One region of the Paraclostridium tenue genome, then DNA from elsewhere that is predicted to be linked to it. Evidence: a T-box and tRNA genes for the amino acid it is inferred to sense, from the RefSeq annotation. Region 1 holds a T-box; the other holds one or more tRNA genes.

The links. A T-box is a leader RNA that pairs with one kind of tRNA and senses whether it is charged. The one in region 1 lies ahead of metG (methionine--tRNA ligase), so its partner is inferred to be a tRNA-Met.
Region 2: it has a tRNA-Met gene. The T-box ahead of metG (methionine--tRNA ligase) is inferred to sense a tRNA for this amino acid. The anticodon was not compared.

Annotation. Positions count from the first base shown of each region.
Region 1 is NZ_BAAACP010000014.1:7,759-15,221, forward strand. Features, by position in the region: gene ABFX13_RS11085 (pyridoxal phosphate-dependent aminotransferase) at 1-277, shown strand, start outside; gene ABFX13_RS11090 (M15 family metallopeptidase) at 438-1,136, shown strand; gene ABFX13_RS11095 (Lrp/AsnC family transcriptional regulator) at 1,175-1,603, opposite strand; gene ABFX13_RS11100 (nicotinate phosphoribosyltransferase) at 1,632-3,062, opposite strand; gene ABFX13_RS11105 (nucleoside recognition domain-containing protein) at 3,211-3,768, shown strand; gene ABFX13_RS11110 (spore maturation protein) at 3,768-4,292, shown strand; T-box leader at 4,474-4,705, shown strand; gene metG (methionine--tRNA ligase) at 4,769-6,703, shown strand; gene ABFX13_RS11120 (TatD family hydrolase) at 6,716-7,463, shown strand, end outside.
Region 2 is NZ_BAAACP010000005.1:15-7,477, forward strand. Features, by position in the region: gene ABFX13_RS05035 (iron-containing alcohol dehydrogenase) at 280-1,440, shown strand; gene ABFX13_RS05040 (GIY-YIG nuclease family protein) at 1,510-2,793, opposite strand; tRNA gene ABFX13_RS05045 (tRNA-Met) at 2,964-3,039, shown strand; gene ABFX13_RS05050 (hypothetical protein) at 3,080-4,453, opposite strand; gene ABFX13_RS05055 (MerR family transcriptional regulator) at 4,635-5,393, shown strand; gene ABFX13_RS05060 (N-acetyltransferase) at 5,496-5,918, shown strand; gene ABFX13_RS05065 (sensor histidine kinase) at 6,106-7,463, shown strand, end outside.

The sequences.
Region 1 (7,463 bases):
TGAAAAGATAAATTCTATAGAAAACTTATCTTGCTTAAAGCCACAAGGAGCTTTCTACGTAATGGTAAACATAAGCAAATTAATAGGTAAAACTATAAATGGAAAAGTTATAAATAATTCAATAGATTTTGCAGATTACTTATTAGATGATGCAAAAGTAGCAGTTGTACCAGGAATAGGATTTGGAAATGATAACTACATAAGACTTTCTTATGCAACTTCATTAGATAATATAAAAGAAGGATTAGATAGAATAGAAAAAGCTATAGCTTTATAATATAAAAAGGGTATCTCAAAATTGAGATACCCTTTTTATATTATAAGTCATAATTTAAATAAGTTACATAAAATGACAAAATAAATAATTTAGTAGAAGTAAATGTAATTATAAAGTATAATTATTTATATTGTTTAGAAATTGAAATATGGGGGAAGATATGTTGAAAAAAGGAGTAATTGCTATAGCTATTGCAGTATTTGTATTTCAGATTTATAGCTTGATAGCATCTAAAGAAAAAGATACTTATGCAGATGAACAAAAAACACAAGTTCATGAAGTTAAAGAAGAAAAACCAAAGCACAATATAAGTGATTATGTAGAAGGAGAAAAACCTTTATATATAGATGGTATATTAGTAGTAAATAAAGATTATGGACTTCCTAAAGACTATGCTCCTGAAAGCGGGCGAGAGGACACAGAAGCAATGAAAGCTTTTAAGGAAATGAAAGCAGCAGCAAAAAAAGATGGGATTATAATAAATATTAGAAGCGGTTATAGAAGTTATAATACTCAAGTACAGTTATATAATAATTATGTGAAAAAAGATGGAAAAGCAGAAGCAGATAGATACTCTGCTAGACCTGGATTTAGTGAACATCAAACTGGATTAGTATTAGATATAACTACAGGCAATACATCAAGACCAATAGGTCCATGGTTTGATAATACACCACAAGCTAAATGGTTGTATGAAAATGCATATAAATATGGTTTTATACTTAGATATCCTGAAGGAAAAGAAGATATCACAGGATATATGTATGAATCATGGCATTATAGATATATAGGAAAAAAAGATAGTCAACATTTTAATATGAATAATTTAACCCTAGAAGAATATTTGGGATTAAAATAAAAAGGATGCTTTTAGCATCCTTTTTATTTTAATTGATTTTACAATATTGATTTAGACTCTATTATTGTTGATAAGATAACTGATGTTTTAGTTCTACCTACTTGTTTTATTTTATCAATGACTTTCTCAAGTTCATACATATCTTTAACTATTACTTTTAAAAGTAAACAGTCTTCACCAGTTATATGATGACATTCTACAATACGATTATCATCCTTAGCATATTCTATGAAATTGCTGTAATTTTCACTAGGTAAAGATATATTTATAAAAGATTTAATTACTCTACCTAACTTATCTGGATTTACTATAGCTTTATAACCTTGTATAATTCCAGACTCTTCAAGTCTTTTAACTCTTTCAGATACAGCTGGGGAAGTTAAACCAACTATTTTACCTAAATCTTTCATAGAAATTCTACCATCTTCTTGCAATATTTCTATAATTTTGTAGTCTGTTATATCCATGTTTGGACCCCCTTTAATTTATACTGATTTAAATATTTTTTTTAGTATTTAACATGGAATTTTTTAGGTTCCAAAGTTTTTCTGATAAGTCAACTTTATAAGTTTGAGGATATATTAATCTTTTATATTCTCTCCATAAAGTATTTAATTCATTTTTAGTATATTCTTTTATTTCTAATACAGATCTATGTTTATAAGTACATTTTCCTTCAATAAATAAAGGTTGTAATAATTCTCTAATTGTATAGTTTTTAAATATTTTCTTTTTCCAAGTATATACTGGATGGAATATAGTAAGAGGCTCAGTTGTATCTATAACTTCATTTTCAAGCATTACTAAATCAGCTTCAGCTTTTCCTTGTGTATTATATATTCTAACCACTTTTTTATATCCTGGGTTAGTTATTTTTTCTGGATCTTCAGAAATTTTAATTTTAGGTTCAAAACTACCGTCTTTATATGAAGCAACAAGTTTATAAACTCCTCCAAGTGAAGGTGAATCAGATGATGTTATTAATTTTGTTCCAACTCCCCAGGAATTAATAGGAGAACCTGAAGATTTTAATTCAGAAATAGTATGTTCATCTAAATCATTAGATGCTGTTATTTTTACATTATCAAAACCTTCTGCATCTAATAGTTTTTTACATTCTTTAGATAAATAATCTAAATCTCCTGAATCGAGTCTTATACCCATTGGTTCAAATCCTTTTTTTCTTAAATCTTTAAACACTTTTATAGCATTAGGTACACCACTATTTAAAACATCATAAGTATCTACTAATAAAAGACATTTATCTGGATAAATATTAGCATAAGCTTCAAAAGCTTCTAATTCCGAATCAAATTTTTGTACCCAACTGTGGGCGTGAGTTCCTACTATAGGTATATTAAACATTTTCCCCGCAAGTACATTTGCAGTAGCGCTACATCCCCCAATTATAGCCGCTCTTGCACCATAAATACCAGCATCAGGACCTTGAGCACGTCTTAGACCAAATTCTAACACAGAATCATCTTTAGCTGCAAAACAAACTCTAGAAGCTTTAGTAGCAATTAATGATTGAAAATTAATAATTGTAAGTAGCGCAGTTTCAATAAGTTGAGCTTGATAAAGAGGCGCTTTTATCCTTATTATAGGTTCATTTGGAAACATAACAGTACCCTCAGGAACTGCATAAATATCTCCCGTAAATTTAAAGTCTTTTAAGAAGTTTAAAAATTTTTCTGAGAATAAGTTTAAACTCCTAAGATAGTCTAAATCGCTATCTGAAAAATTAAGGTTATTTATGTATTCAACAAGTTGATCTATACCACAAACTATAGTATACCCACCTTTGCAAGCGTTTTTCCTAAAGAACATATCAAATACAACAATATCATTATGGACATTATTCTCAAAATATCCATTAATCATAGTGAGTTGATATAAATCAGTAAGAAGTGTTAAATTTTTCATTATATATCTCCTTATTACCCTAAAAATATAAATAAATTAGATAATTATACTTAATCATAATATAGAATAAGTTTCAAGTATAATCTCATAACTTAATATCATAAAATTGATAAGAGGGGGGATTTATATAACAAAGATATGGTTTTGGATGATATTTATTGGGATAGTTGGAAGCATATTCACTAATAATTTAGGTCAATTAAATGATGTAATATTAAGTGAAGCATCTAGAGGGATTGAATTTGCAGTTAGCTTAGCTGGAATAATGGCTTTGTGGATGGGGATTATGAATATAGCAAAAGATTCTGGATTGATAAATAAAATAGGTGATATGTTATATCCAATTTTAAAAAAATTATTTCCATCTGTACCTAAAGGGCATAAAGCTATGTCATATATAGTAATGAATATAGTTTTAAATATGTTAGGTGCTGGAAATGGAGCAACTGCTTTTGGACTTAAAGCTATGAATGAATTGCAAACACTAAATAATAAAAAAGACACAGCTACAAACGATATGATTATGTTTTTAGTAATAAATATTTCTTCTATACAGATTATTCCATTTACTATGATAAAACTAAGATTAGATGGAGGCGCTGCTAATCCAAGTGAAATAATACCTACTACTTTATTTGCAACACTTATTTCTACAGTAGTTGCTATTACAACTTGTAAAGTGTTTCAAAAAGGGAGGTATAGATGATGTTAAATATATTTTCTAACTCAATAATACCTGTAATAATTTTAATTATAGTAGTTCATGGAAAAATAAAAGGTGTAGATATATATGATAGCTTTGTCAAAGGTGCAATTGATGGCTTAAAAGCTACCTGGGGTATATTACCGTACATAATCGGAATATTTTTAGCAATAGGGATATTTAAAAGTGGAAAAGGTATAGATATGTTGGAATTTATATTTAAACCTATAACTGATTTACTTAGCATACCTAAAGAGTTAATAGGTCTTATAGTTATAAAGCCATTATCAGGAAGTGGAGCTTTAGGTATGTATAATGAACTTGCAACTAGGGTTGGAATGGGTACAATAATTGAAAAGATGGGGGCAACTATAGTAGGTGCTTCAGAAACCATATTTTATACTATGGCAATATACTTTGGAAGTTTAAAAATTAAAAATACTAGACATACTTTAACTTGTTCTATGATTAGTCATATTGCGGGAGTAGTAGCTGCTGTATTTATATGTTACATATTATTTAGTTAAAATTATTTTAAGAATATAAAAATTAAATAATTCTTTTATAAAGTTATATAAAAGCAAGTAATATAGCAAAATAAGATTGACATAATGTAGTAAATTTAATAAAATTAAGCTTAATAAGTTAATATAAAAATATTCACAAAAATGGTGAATAAAACATAATATTTATGTAAATTATATAAACAATTAAGCTATGAAAAGATGAGTAAGTAACAATTTTTTCTACAGAGAGCTAGGGTAGGTGAAAGCTAGTGTTAAAAGAATTACTGAATATGGTCTTGGAGCTATTTTATCCGAATAATAGACTAAGTCTATTTTTAAGATAGAACGGTTAGACTCGTTAACGTCTTCTAAGATATCTATAAAATAATTATAGATAATTAGGGTGGTACCGCGAATATAACCTCGCCCCTATGATATTACATAGGTGGCGAGTTTTTTATTTATAGAGAAAACATAAATTTGAGGAGGAAATATATATGACAAAACCTACTTTTTACGTTACAACTCCTATATATTACCCAAGTGGTAACCTACATATAGGACATACTTATACAACTGTTGCAGCAGATGCTATAGCAAGATTTAAGCGTTTCTGTGGATATGATGTAAAGTTTTTAACAGGAACTGACGAACACGGAGAAAAGATACAAAAAACTGCTAAAGAAAAAGGAATGACAGAAATAGAGTATCTTGATGGAATGATAGCTGACATACAAAAACTATGGAAGACTATGGATATATCTTATGATGATTTCATAAGAACAACTCAAGAAAGACATGAATTTATAATACAAAAAATATTTACTAAGTTATATGAACAAGGTGATATATACAAAGGTTCTTATGAAGGAAGATATTGTACTCCATGTGAGAGTTTCTGGACAGAATCTCAATTATTAGAAGGAAATAAATGTCCTGACTGTGGAAGAGATACTTATATAGCTAAAGAGGAAGCATACTTCTTTAAATTATCAAAATATGAAGATAAATTAAGAGAATTATTTGCTGATTCAAACTTCTGTTTCCCAGTATCTAGAAAGAATGAAATGGTTGCAAACTTCTTAGATAAAGGATTAGAAGATTTATGTGTAACTAGAACTACATTTGACTGGGGAATAAAAGTTCCTTTCGATGAGAAACACGTTATATATGTTTGGGTAGATGCTTTATGTAACTATATAACAGCATTAGGATACATGAGTGAAGATGATTCTGAGTTTAAAAAATACTGGCCAGCAAATGTTCATATAGTTGGTAAAGAAATAATGAGATTCCATACAATAATATGGCCAGCTATACTTATGGCTTTAGGTGAAGAAATGCCTACACAAGTATATGGACATGGATGGATATTATTTGATAATGATAAAATGAGTAAATCAAAAGGAAATATAGTTTACCCAGAGCAAATGATAGAAAGATATGGAGTTGATGCTCTTAAATACTTCTTATTAAGAGAATTTGCATTCGGTCAAGATGGTAACTATACTCATAGAAACTTTGTAACAAGACTTAATTCAGACTTAGCAAATGATTTAGGAAACTTAGTAAGTAGAACTGTTTCCATGGTTGAAAAATACAATGATGGAATAATACCAATGCCAAAAGTAAGTACTGAATTTGATGCTAGTTTAAAAGAAACTGCTAAAACTTCAGTAGAGAACTTTGAAATAGAAATGAATAAGTTACAATTTAATGAAGCATTAGAATCAGCTTGGAAGTTAATAAGAAGAACTAACAAGTATATAGATGAAACTATGCCTTGGGCGTTAGCTAAAGATGAAGCTAAGAAAGATGAGTTAGATGCAGTTTTATATAACTTATGTGAATCTATAAGAATAGTAGCTACTCTTATAAATCCAATGATGAACGATACTGCTAAGAAAATATATGCTCAATTAGGTATAACAGATGAAAACTTAATGACTTGGGAAAGTACTAAAACTTTTGGATTAATAAAAGAAAATACAAAAGTTGAAAAAGGAAATGCATTATTCCCAAGATTAGATATAGAAAAAGAAGTAGAAGAATTACAAGAATTATTTGCTGAAAAGAAAGAAGAACAAGAAGCTCCATTAGAGCATAAGCCTGAAATATCTATAGATGATTTAGATAAGATAGAGCTTAGAATAGGTAAAATAGTAAAATGTGAAAAGCATCCTAAAGCAGATAGACTATTAGTATCACAAGTTAAGATAGGACCAGAAACAAGACAAATAGTATCTGGAATAGCTAAGTGGTATAAGCCAGAAGATTTAATAGGAAAAGAAGTTACAGTTGTATGTAACTTAAAACCTGTAAAACTAAGAGGTGTTGAATCTCAAGGTATGATATTAGCTGCAGGTGATGACGGTGATGATTTAGTATTACCATTAACAGAAGGTGCTAAAGACGGTTGCGAAGTTAGATAAGGAGATGACGAAATGTTATTTGACTCACATGCACATTTAAATGATGAAAGATTTGATGAAGATAGAGAAGAATTAATTAATTCACTAAAAGCTAAAGGTGTAGACTTAGTACTAAATCCTGGAGCTTGTATAGAAACTTCTAAAAGTAGTGTAGATTTAGCTAATAAATATGATTTTATATATGCAGCAGTTGGAGTTCATCCTCACGATGTAGGTGAAATGACTGAAGAGGATATAGAAACTTTAAGAAAACTTGCATTAGAAAATGAAAAAGTAAAAGCTATAGGAGAAATAGGATTAGATTATTACTATGACAACTCTCCTAGAGAAATTCAAAAAAAATGGTTTAAAAGACAAATAGAATTAGCTAATGAACTAAAATTACCTATAATAATTCATGATAGAGATGCTCATGGCGATACATTTGAAATAATAAAAAACACTAAAAGTCCTGAAATAGGATGTGTGCTTCACTGCTATAGTGGAAATGTAGAACTAGCTAAAGAGTATGTAAAAATGGGTTGTTATATATCTATACCAGGTACAGTAACATTTAAAAATAATAAAAAAACTAGAGAAGTAGCTAAGGAAATACCACTTGAGTATTTACTTATAGAAACTGATTCTCCATATATGGCTCCAGAGCCACATAGAGGAAAAAGAAATGATCCTTCTTTAGTTCAATTTGTAGCTGATAAAATAGCTCAAGAAAAAGGAATTTCCTATGAACAAGTTTGTAAAGCTACAAAAGAAAATGCAA
Region 2 (7,463 bases), on a different contig from region 1:
AGTTATAACTTATGAGTATTTTTTATACTCCTACACAAACTACCTAAATAGTAATCCTATTTGTAATACCAAGCAAACTAAAAATAAGTTGCTTTTAATATAAGAATTTTTTAAAATTTTTCTTTATAGATTTCTATATTTTATAAGTACATTAAAAATATAATTGTTGGGGAATTTATGTGTAGTTATTATATTTGATTTAAAATTTTATGTAAAAATTTGAAAACAATTAAAAAAATATGGTATTATAAATACATAAAGCAAAAGGAGATGAATATTATGCTAGATTTTGAGTTTTATAACCCAACTAAAATCGTCTTTGGAAAAGATAAAATAGAAAAATTAAATGATCTTATTGATAAAGATGCTAGAGTATTAATTCTTTATGGTGGAGGAAGTATCAAAAAGTTTGGTACTTTAGATAAAGTAAAAGAAGCTTTAAAAGGTCGTGAAATATTTGAATTCCCGGGAATAGAACCAAATCCTAAGTACGAAACATTAATGAAGGCAGTAGAAGTAGTAAAAAAAGAAAATATAAACTTTTTATTAGCTGTTGGTGGTGGATCTGTAATGGATGGAACAAAGTTTGTAAACTTAGCAGCTAATTATGAAGGTGAAGATAAAACTGATTTATTAAAATATGGATTTACACCAGTACCAGTTTCAAAAGGGTTACCTATAGGAACTGTAGTTACTTTACCTGCAACAGGTTCAGAAATGAACGGAGGGTCAGTTATTAGCTACGATGGTGGAAAATTCTCAGTAAGAAGTCCATTATCATTCCCTAAATTTTCAATACTAGATCCAACATTAACATATACATTACCAAAAACACAAGTTGCAAATGGTGTTGTTGATACTTTTATACATGTACTTGAACAATATGCTACATATCCAGTAGATGCAAGATTCCAAGATAGAACAGCGGAAGGTATTTTAAAAACTTTAATAGAAATAGGAAGAAAAACTATAGATGATCCGACTGATTACGATGCAAGAGCAAATCTTGTTTGGTGTGCAACTATGGGACTTAACGGACTTATAGCTGCTGGAGTACCACAAGATTGGACAACTCATAAAATAGGACATGAATTAACTGCTATATATGGAATAGACCATGCTAAAACTTTAGCTACTATACTTCCAGCACTTTGGGAAGTTAGAAGAAAAGAAAAAGGAGCTAAGCTAGTTCAATATGCTGAACGTGTTTGGGACATAAAAGAAGGTAGCGATGACGAAAAAATTGACTTAGCTATAAGTAAAACTCGTGAATTCTTTGAAATTTTAGATATGCCAACTCATTTATCTAAATATGGACTTACAAAAGATGATGTAGATACTGTAGTAGATTCACTAGAGCGTCATGGTATGACTAATTTATCAGAAACTGGTGATTTAGGATTAGATATAAGTCGTAAAGTAATTGAAAAAGCATTATAATTAAATGTTAAATAAAAAACTACCAATGTGTTAAGGTAAATAACACATTGGTAGTTTTTTATATATTTATTAATATCTTTTAATTGAATCTAATTTTTCAGCCCAAATTTCTTCTAATTTTTTTAAATCCTCTTTAAAAGATTCTTTGCTTTGAGCATCTTTTTTTTCTATTTCTTCTAAAACTTCAAATGTAAAGGAATTTGAACCAAACTCTTTCCAATCTTTACTCATTTTAGGGTGCATACTCATATCTGTTTTAACACTAAAGTCAAATCTATTTTTAGTACTTTTTAAATCTATATCGTTCATTAATAAATAATTACCACTCATTGTATTTGTTATTTTATAAACTCCACCAGTAACAGGGCGTTCTTTATATTCCATAATAAATTCTTTTTTTCTTTTTTCTTTATCACTCATTTTTTCATCACCTACTTTATTATCATTAGCTTTTTTATTTTTTAAAGCTTTTTTCTTATTTCTACTTTTAATAACATTAGAACAATTTCTACAAGAAGGAGTACAATATTTTTCTCTTTCACTTTTAGCTATAAAAGCACTTTTACAATATTCACATCTAGTTAATATATTATTTTCATTAGTTACTGCAAAAGCATATATAGTTTCTATAGTAGTTTTAAGTGAATCAAACTCCCATTCAATAATTGGCTTATCTAATACTCCTATAGTTAATCCTATTTTTTCTGCTTTAAATTTACCAGCCATAATAGTAACAGCTTCTGTTAGATTGGCATTTTTGTATATAAGTAGTTGGTTAATATGTGTAGAAATATTTTTTGCAAAATCTAAAATCCAATCTACTTCTTCACAGTAAAATCTTGAAAATACAAGGTCTAATATAAGTGGTCTTTTACCATAAAACTTAGGAGAATCTTCTAGTTTATGTACTGTTAAATGTTTACCTATTTTTCTAATATATAATTCTTCTTCTTCACAAAATGGTAAGAATAAATCAAGGTATTTATCTACGTCCATAATACCTTCTTTTTTTATACAGTTGTTTTCTACAAAAAGTACCTTTTCTTCACCTATTATATTTCTATTGTAAACACTAGAAGCTATTAAACCTAATAAACCATATTTTTTTGCAAATACTATTAATTTATTTTCAATAGTACTTTTTTCTATAGATTTATCTAATGCTAAATCACCTAATTTTATTAAGTCAAAAACTAATTCATTTGCATTATCAAAAGGATTATACATGGTAAAGTAAGAAGATTCAGTTGGGCAAATATATTTTTTTCCTTTTTCATTTTCTTTTATTTCGTAGTCGCTATACCTAATCCAATCTGCTTTAAATTGTCCAATTAAGTTAATATTTTTTTTCATTAATCATCACCTTTTTTGTTGTTAATATATTTAATAGATTTAACTATTAACATAATAAAGCTTTTTTTTTATACTGTCAAGTATGACTATAATTTAAAATAGGAAAATTTTTCAATATTGTTGATATACTATAACCAGTGTGCTATCCTTATAAATAAGAAACATAACATCGCGGGGTGGAGCAGTTGGCAGCTCGTTGGGCTCATAACCCAAAGGTCGCAGGTTCGAGTCCTGCCTTTGCAACCAATATAAAAAAACTCTTATATCTTTTGATATAAGAGTTTTTTTATATAATAAACATAGCAACTATAGTAGTAACAATTAAACCAGTTACAACAGGAATTAAATTTCTCTTTGCTAGTTCTATAGGGTCAACACCACATATAGCTGATGCAGAAATAACAGCCCATGGAACCAAACAACCTCCACCTGTCCATATAGCTCCAATTTGACCAAGAGCAGCTAAAGTTCCAACATTAACATCTATAGCACTACCGAATACTGAAGCAGTAGAACCAGCTAAAGCCATTCCTGAAAATCCAGATCCATCTAAACCAGTTATACAACCTACTATAGTTTCAATACCACAAACAATATATTTATTTAATGGAATAGCTTGAGATAAAGCAACACCTATATCAGATAACAAACCTTGTGAAGCTTTAGGAAGTACGTCTCCTAAAAGGTTTGTTAAAGGAACAACTTCACCCATATAGAAAAATGCACCTATTGGAATAATCACTGCAAATATTTTCATTCCAAATAAAAAGCCATCAGTTATATTTTCGCATATTTTATCTAAACTATTTTTACCGTGGTTTATTATATTTATAATAATTAATAAAAATATAGCTGTTCCTCCAAGCAGTGCAGTTGCATCTGAACCTTTTAAATCGAAAATTAACATAGCGATTATATCTAATGAAAATAAAGCTAATACTAAAAATGTAGTTATTTTCGCTTTGATGTTAAATGTTTTTATGTTTATTTCTTTACTTTTATTTATTTCATTTTTAAACAATCCTTTTTTTATATCTTTTTTTAGCATATAAAATGCTACACCTATGGTAACTATAGACATAACCCAAAATAAAATCATACCATTATTTATTACATCAGATACTTTTAAACCAGCAGCTCCAGCAGTTATACTAGGTGCACCTTGAATTATAAAATCAGTTGAAAGCGCAAATCCATGACCAAATAAATTAAGAGCTATGGCAACACCAATATTAGGAAGGCCAGATCTTACAGCTATAGGTAAAAATATTGCACCAACTAAAGCTACTGCTGGGCTAGGCCAGAAAAACCAAGAAAGTATTGTCATAGATATACCAACTGTAAAAAATGCAGTCGTTTCATTTTTGATTACTTTTAAAAATGGTTTAACCATATACTCTATAGCATAATTATCTTCCAAGGATTTTGATAATGACACCATTATAGCAATTATCACTATAATAGGACCTAATTCACCTAAAGATATTATTAAACCATCAAAAATAGCTCCAACTGATTTAGCTAAATTATTTGTGTAAAATAAAGCTAAACAAAATACACCAAGTATACAAGGTACGATTGTGTCTTTTTTCATTATCATAGCAACTAATATTATTAATATAAAGATAATGTAAATGTAATGAGCTCCTGTTAATACCATTATGCTTATCCCCCTTTTAAGTGATAGTTAATTATATGACCTATAACTTTTATTAGTTACATATAAAAAATTAAGCAAGTTGAAATCATAATTAGAAAATTATAAACTTATAATAGAAAATTTACTATTGACCTTTACCTAACGTAATCCTTTATTATTAAATTGTCAGGAGGTAGTTGAAATGGAGTATACAATAAAGAAATTATCAGAAATAGCAGGAGTTAGTGCACGAACTCTTAGATATTATGATGAGATTAATTTGCTAAAACCATGTCGTATAAATTCATCAGGTTATCGTATATATGGCCAAAAAGAAGTAGACTTATTACAACAAATACTATTTTATAAGTCTATGGATATGAAACTAGAAGATATACGAGAATTAATTTCAAATCCAAACTTTGATATAAATAACGCACTTAAAGAGCATTATAAAAAACTTATCTCTAGGCGTGATCAACTTAATAAGCTTATATTAACTGTTGAAAAAACATTAGCGTATAATAAAGGAGAAATAGATATGTCAAATAAAGAAAAGTTTGAAGGATTTAAAAAAGAAAAATTAGAAGAAAACGAAGCTAAATACGGAAAAGAAATAAGAGAAAAGTATGGTAAAGAAACTATTGAAAAATCAAATAAGAAGTTTTTAAATTTAAGCGAAGAAGAATTTTCAAATATGCAACAAATAGAAGAGGATATGTTTGAAGCTTTAGAAGAACTTATAAAAACTCAAGATTTAGAAAGTAATGTTGCTAAAAAAGTATATGAAAAGCATAAAGAGTGGTTATGTTATTCATGGCCGACATATTCTAATGAATCACATAAAGGATTAGCTCAAATGTATGTAGATGATGAAAGATTTAAAAAATATTACAATGATAAAAAAGGGACAAAAGCAGCACAGACTTTAAGAGATGCAATTTTTAAATATGCAAAATAAAATATCAATATAAAAACCATATCTTAAGAGATATGGTTTTATTTAATAAAATAAAAATGTTATAATATATTAAATATTATTTAAATTGGGGGAGAGCATTAAATGATAAGAAAGTTAGAAAACAAAGATATAAATATAATAATGGATATTTGGCTAAAAAGTACTATAAAAGCTCATAATTTTATAGATGAAAATTACTGGAGAAAAAATTATAACAATGTTAAAAATATTTATATTCCTATATCAGATACTTTTGTATATGAAGATAATGGTAGTATAAAAGGATTTATATCTATTATAAATAATGATTTTATAGGTGCATTATTTGTTGATGTCAATAATCAAGGAATGGGAATAGGAAGTAAATTAATAGATCATGTAATTAATATTTATGATAATTTGAGTTTATCAGTATATAAAGATAATGAAAATGCATTTAATTTTTATAAAAACAAAAACTTTAAAATTTTAAGTGAAGAGATAAATAAAGAAACAAAATTTTTAGAATATGTTATGAAGTATTAAATTTTTTATCTTTAAAAAAATCCTAGTAGAGTTAAAATGGAAATGATTATAAATATAAACTAGAAAAGACAATATAAAAATAAAGCATTTTTGACGAAATTTTATGCAAAATAAAGCATTTACTTGAAACCTGATAAAAAAATATATATTATTATAATGATGGATATTTTTTGTATAGGGGGCAAAAATGAATCAGATATATAGGGAAATGATAGAAAATAGCCCTATGGGCTATATGCATATGAAAGTAATAAATGATAATAGAGGTAGATATATAGGAATAGCTGTTAAAGGTTTTAATAAGTCATATAAAAATTTTTTTGGAAGCTATGATGAAAATATAATCAATAAATACATATTAAATTGTATGCCAATACAAGAGAAACTAGAATGGGAAAAAATATTTGCAGAAGCAAATGAAAGTAAAAAATATACAAAAGAAATATATGTAGAAAAGATAAATACATATTTTAACATAGATATTTATCGAGTTAAAGATTATGAATTTCATATAATGTTTAATAAAATTAGAAATAAGTATCTTAAATTACCTTTATTATTAAAAAAATCACCATATATGACTTGGATTAAAGATAGACATGGTGTATATATAGATGTGAATGATAAGTTTTTGGAATTTTTTGATAAAATGTATGATGAAGTAATAGGAAAAACTGATTATGATATAATGTCTAAAGACTTTGCAATAGAGTTTACTATTCAGGATAACGATGTTATTAAAAATAATAAAATGAATACATATGAAGATTTTATAAAGTCAAATTTTAATAAAATTGGATATTTTCAAACTGTTAAATGGCCATTTACTGAAGATAATAATATAATTTTAGGTACAATAGGTATGTCTATAGAAATAACTAAAAAAGTTGAATTATTTAAAAATATAGAAAAAAATGAGAAAATATTTTTAGAAATTGCTAATAACATAGAAGATGCTATTATTATAATTGATGAAGAAAAGATTCAATATATAAGTCCTTCTTTTGAAAAAGTATTTGGATCTCAATTAGGAGAATCATATAATGATATAGAAAAATGGTGTAAAAATGGAAATCAAATTGAATTTGAAACAAGGCCTAAAAGCTATGAATTTAAAGAGAGTTATAGCTTTACATTTAAAATAAAAAGAAAAGGGAAAGAAGAACAATGGATATTTGCTAAATTCGTACCTTTATTAGATAAAAATCGTAATGTAGTGAAAAAAATAGGCATACTAAGTGATATTACCCAAAATAAGAAGGTAGAATTAGAGTTAGAAAAATTAAGAATGGATTTTTTTGCTAATTTATCTCATGAACTTAGAACACCTATAAATGTGATAGCAAGCTCACTTCAAGTTCTTTATTTAAGAATGGAAAAATTAGATGATGAAAATTTTGAATATTTTAAAAAATACTTAAAAATAGTTGGTCAAAATACAAATCGTTTATTAAAATTAGTAAATAACTTAATTGATACTACAAGGTTAGATGCGGGTTGCTTTGCTTATGCACCTAAAAATAATGACATTATAAGTTGTATTGA